DNA from 2 places in the Caulobacter sp. CCG-8 genome. Region 2 is predicted to be linked to the other one. Evidence: predicted binding sites of a transcription regulator. Region 2 holds the regulator's gene; the other holds the start of a gene.
The links. The regulator LexA, encoded in region 2, represses DNA repair genes until DNA is damaged. The targets are predictions, from matches to a motif close to ATGTTCNCNANNTGTTCT.
Positions count from the first base shown of each region.

Region 1: a site for LexA is predicted at 1,000-1,017, ahead of recA (recombinase RecA). Genes of this name have one in related genera too.

Region 1 is NZ_JBBEUD010000022.1:19,984-22,435, forward strand. Features, by position in the region: gene recA (recombinase RecA) at 1-894, opposite strand, end outside; gene WAE60_RS19330 (EAL domain-containing protein) at 1,181-2,452, shown strand, end outside.
Region 2 is NZ_JBBEUD010000002.1:114,466-116,917, reverse strand. Features, by position in the region: partial or broken gene WAE60_RS02085 (amidohydrolase family protein) at 1-472, opposite strand, end outside; gene lexA (transcriptional repressor LexA) at 724-1,428, shown strand; gene WAE60_RS02075 (energy transducer TonB) at 1,597-1,998, shown strand; gene WAE60_RS02070 (GFA family protein) at 2,003-2,410, opposite strand; gene WAE60_RS02065 (glutathione S-transferase family protein) at 2,439-2,452, opposite strand, start outside.

The DNA of each region.
Region 1 (2,452 bases), on a different contig from region 2:
GGCCTTGTCGATGATCCCGGCCTTGACGCCCAGGTCGATGATCTCGCCCAGCTTGGAAATGCCCTCGCCGTACATGATGTCGAACTCGACCTCGCGGAACGGCGGGGCCACCTTGTTCTTGACCACCTTGACCCGGACGTTGTTGCCGACGATCTCGTCGCGGTTCTTGATCGAACCGGTGCGGCGGATGTCCAGGCGGACCGAGGCGTAGAACTTCAGGGCGTTGCCGCCCGTGGTGGTTTCCGGGCTGCCGTACATCACCCCGATCTTGTGACGGATCTGGTTGATGAAGATGACGATGGTGTTGGCCTTGTTGATCGAGGCGGTCAGCTTGCGCAGGGCCTGGCTCATCAGGCGCGCTTGCAGGCCCGGCAGGCTGTCGCCCATCTCGCCTTCGATTTCGGCCTTCGGCGTCAGGGCCGCGACCGAGTCGACGATCACGATGTCGACGGCGCCCGAACGCACCAGGGTGTCGGTGATCTCCAGGGCCTGTTCGCCGTTGTCGGGCTGGGCCACCAGCAGGTTGTCGAGATTGACGCCCAGCTTGTGGGCGTAGCCCGGGTCCAGGGCGTGCTCGGCGTCGACGAAGGCGGCGGTGCCGCCAGCCTTCTGGCATTCGGCCACCACGTGCAGGGCCAGGGTGGTCTTGCCCGAGCTTTCCGGCCCGTAGATCTCGATCACCCGCCCCTTCGGCAGGCCGCCGATGCCCAGGGCGATGTCCAGGCCGAGCGAGCCGGTGGAGATGGCCTCCATCTCGACCTTGCCCTTCTCGCCCAGCTTCATCACCGAGCCCTTGCCGAACGCGCGATCGATCTGGGCCAGAGCCGCCTCGAGGGCGCGTTGTTTGTCGCCGTCTTCTTTGCCCACGAGTTTCAAAGCCGCCTGATTGCTCATTGGAGATATCCGCCCTTATTCCATGATTCCGACAGTCGGATCGGAGGTTCGCGACCGCCGCGCCCACCCGCCTGTGGAATGATTAATGCGTACATGTTTTGTTCCATGTTCGCAACATGTTCTTACTCTAGAGGCAGGGTACGTCAGAACCGGTCGCTTCGAGGGCGGCGCGTGCGACAATTCCTCGCGCCCCGGACCGACGCTGAAAGCGACTGAAAAAGCCCCGGCTCAACCCGGCCTTAACGACGCCCCGCGATGCTGCCCCCCTTCCGGGGGACCTAAAGTCTTGTCGATCGATCCGCGCCGCCTTCTGGGCCTGGCCTTCGCCAGCGCCGACCTGCTTCTGGAAGTCGAGAACGGCCGCGTGAGCCTGGCGCTCGGCGCGGCCCAGCGGATCATGGGCCAGGACGAACGGACCCTGACCGGACGCGCCTGGCGCGACCTGTTCACCGCCGCCGACCGCCCCCTGATCGACGCGGCGACCAGCGCCACGGACGACGGCCAGCGACATGGCCCGATCACCGTCCGCATGGCCGGCGGCGCGGCGCGCCACGTGACCCTGGTCCTGCGCGCCCTGCCCGACAACGGCGGCCGGATCTCGGTCTCGGTCACCCCGGCCCCCGCCCCGTCCGGCCAGCTGGACGAGGAAGGCCTGCGCGGCCGCGAGGCCTTCGAGGACATCGCCCGCGGCCTGTTCGAGGCGGCGCGCGTCACCGGCCTGGAGCTGGAGCTGGCTATGGTCGACTTCCTGGGCCTGGACGCCGTGCGCCAGCAGCTGTCCCAGCCCGAGGCCCGCGCCCTGGACCTGAAGCTGGCCGGCGCCGTGCGCGCCGAGTCGCACGCCGGCGCCATGGCCACCCGCCTGTCGCCCGACCGCTTCGCCCTGATGCGGGCCAAGCCCGACCATCCCGACGACATGGCCCAGCGCCTGAGCCGCGTCACGTCCGTCCAGGCCCAGGCCCACGTGGCGCCGGTGGACGGCGGCTCGGCCCCGGCCCGTAGCCTCAAGGCCCTGCGCTACGCCCTCGACGACTTCCTGCGCGAGGGCCTGAAGGACGCGCCGCCGCTCAGCCTGTCCGAGGCGATGAACCGTTCGGTCAAGCGCACCCTGTCGCGCGCCGGCGCCTTGGGCCTGGCGGTCAGCCAGCGCCGCTTCACCCTGGCCTACCAGCCGGTGGTCGACCTGAGGACGGGCGCGGCCCACCACCACGAGGCCCTGGTGCGCTTCGAGGACGGCGGCAGCCCGTTCCAGCTGATCCGCATGGCCGAGGAATTCGACCTGATCGAGGAGCTGGACCACGCGATCGCCGAGATGGCGGTCAAGCGCCTGGCCGCCGACCGGACCGGCGCGATGAAGCTGGCGATCAACGTCTCGGGCCGCACCATCGTCAACGAGGGCTTCGTCGACCACATCGGCCGCCTGCTGGCCAAGAGCGACATGGCCAAGGGGCGGCTGATCTTCGAGATCACCGAGACCTGCGCCATCGACGACCTGCCGCGCGCCAACCAGCACATCCAGGCCCTGCGCGGCCTGGGCTCGCTGGTCTGCCTGGACGAC
Region 2 (2,452 bases):
CCGCGTGCGGCAGCTGGGCGCCGATGTCGACGTCGAAGGCGCGGCCGGCCAGGAAGTCCAGATAGTCGGGAAAGCTCTCCCAGGCCCAGGGCAGGCCCTCGGTCAGCACCGGGAACGGGATGTCCTCGACGCCCTCCATCAGACGGATCAGCCGGTCGCGGTCCTCGGGACGGCAGGGCGCGAAGCCCACGCCGCAGTTGCCCATCACCACGGTGGTGACCCCATGCCCGGCGCTGGGCGTCATCGACGTGTCCCAGGTGGCCTGGCCGTCGTAGTGGGTGTGGATGTCGACGAAGCCCGGGGTGACCAGGCGGCCGCGCGCATCGATCTCCTCGCGGCCCGACGCCAGGCCCGGCCCGATCGCGGCGATCAGGCCGTCCCTGACCGCCACGTCGGCGACGAAGCCCGGGCCGCCGATCCCGTCCAGCACCGTCCCGCCGCGCAGGACCAGGTCGTAGGCGCGCTCGGCCATGGGTCGCGTCCTCCCGTGACTTATCGTTGTTCAGGAGGCTCCGCCTCGGGCGGCCGGCCGTCAAGCCGGGCAGGCCTCGATTCGGCCGGACCGCCGTCGAGCGTCACCAAGATCCCGGATCGGGGCCTGTATTTCCTAGCGTTTTCGCCCGCCGTTCCGGCGAACACCGTTAACTTGACATCAACGAAGAACACCTAGAGAACATTCGTAGAGGTTTGCGGTTTGTTCCGCGACGACTGGCGAGGCCGGACATGCTTACGCGCAAGCAGCACGAGCTGCTGATGTTCATCCACGAACGGATCAAGGAGACCGGCGTCTCCCCCTCCTTCGACGAGATGAAGGAGGCGCTGGACCTGGCGTCCAAGTCCGGCATCCACCGCCTGATCACCGCGCTCGAGGAACGCGGTTTCATCCGCCGCCTGGCCCACCGGGCCCGGGCGCTGGAAGTGGTCAAGCTGCCTCAGCAGGCGACGACGGCCTCCCCGCCCAAGGGACGGGGCGCCTTCAAGCCGCAGGTGGTCGAGGGCGGCGGGCAGGCCCCGTCGATCCCGGCCGCGCCGATCGCCGCCGACAACACCCGCGAGCTGCCGATCCTGGGCCGCATCGCCGCCGGCACCCCGATCGACGCCATCCAGCACGAACGCGAGCGCCTGCCGGTGCCCGAGACCATGCTGGGCGGCGGCGAGCACTACGTGCTGGAAGTCCAGGGCGACTCGATGATCGAGGCCGGCATCCTCGACGGCGACTATGTGATCATCAAGAAGGGCGACACGGCCAACAGCGGCGAGATCGTCGTGGCCCTGGTCGGCGAGGAAGCCACCCTCAAGCGCCTGCGCAAGAAGGGCGGCTCGATCGCCCTGGAAGCGGCCAACCCCAAGTACGAGACCCGCATCTTCGGCCCGGACCAGGTCGAGGTGCAGGGCAAGCTGGTGGGCCTGATCCGGCGCTATCACTAGGTTTCTGGTCCGCTCATCCCGGCGAACGCCGGGACCAAGATCGAAGGCGCTGAGTCTGGCTGACCGGACTCAGCGCTTTTTTGTTTTGGGTTCCAGATTGCGGGAGCGTGGTGGACGGCGATCCATGCTCAAGCTACCCAAGGACGACGTCACCTCAAGGAACACGCCTTGATCTTACCGTTCATCCTGGCCCTGCAGGCGACTCCGGCCGTCGCCGATTCGACCGCCTCGGCTTCACCCCAGGCCCCGCTCGGCGCGCAGGATGTGAAGATCAACACAGGCAAGTTCCGGGCTGATCAGTACTATCCCGACTACGCCCAGCGCATGGGCGTGTCCGATGTCGTGGAAACGACCTGCACGATCGGCCGGAAGGGCGCGTTGGAAGACTGCTTCCTCGGTTCGCCACGGACCAGCGGCTACGGTTTCGACCAGGCCGCGGCGAAGCTGCTGGACGCCTCAAGGGTCGCCGCCAGGGTCAAGTCGGGCGAATCGATCGAGGGACGCACGCTGCATCTGACGATCCGCTTCACGTCCCGCAGCTACAGCAGCTTCAGCGTGCGTTTCGAATAGCCCCTCAGGTCGGCATCCCCGCCGGCCGGTTCTCGACATATTGCGGCACGTTCAGCGGCGCCATCCACGGCTCGCGGCGCTTGACCCAGACCTCGTACTGCGGCGTGAACTGGCCGACCTCGTCCAGCCCGCCCAGGTGGATCTCGATCTCGTCGTCGTCCTGGTCGGTCGCCGTCCAGAACAGGGGCGAACCGCAGATCGGGCAGCCGTGCAGCAGGCCGTGCTCGGCGCCGGCCCAGACCTGGGTCCGTCCCTCGATCCGCACCTTGTCGGCGCGAAAGGCCGCGAAGGCGTTGCAGGGCGCGCCGTGGCGCTTGCGGCAGGTCAGGCAGTGGCACAGGCCCACCCGCAGCGGTCCGCCGCTGGCCACATAGCGCACCGCCCCGCAGGCGCAGCCGCCCTGTCGTTCCATGATCGCCTCCGTCGTTCGCCCACAAGGCTCAGAACGCCAACC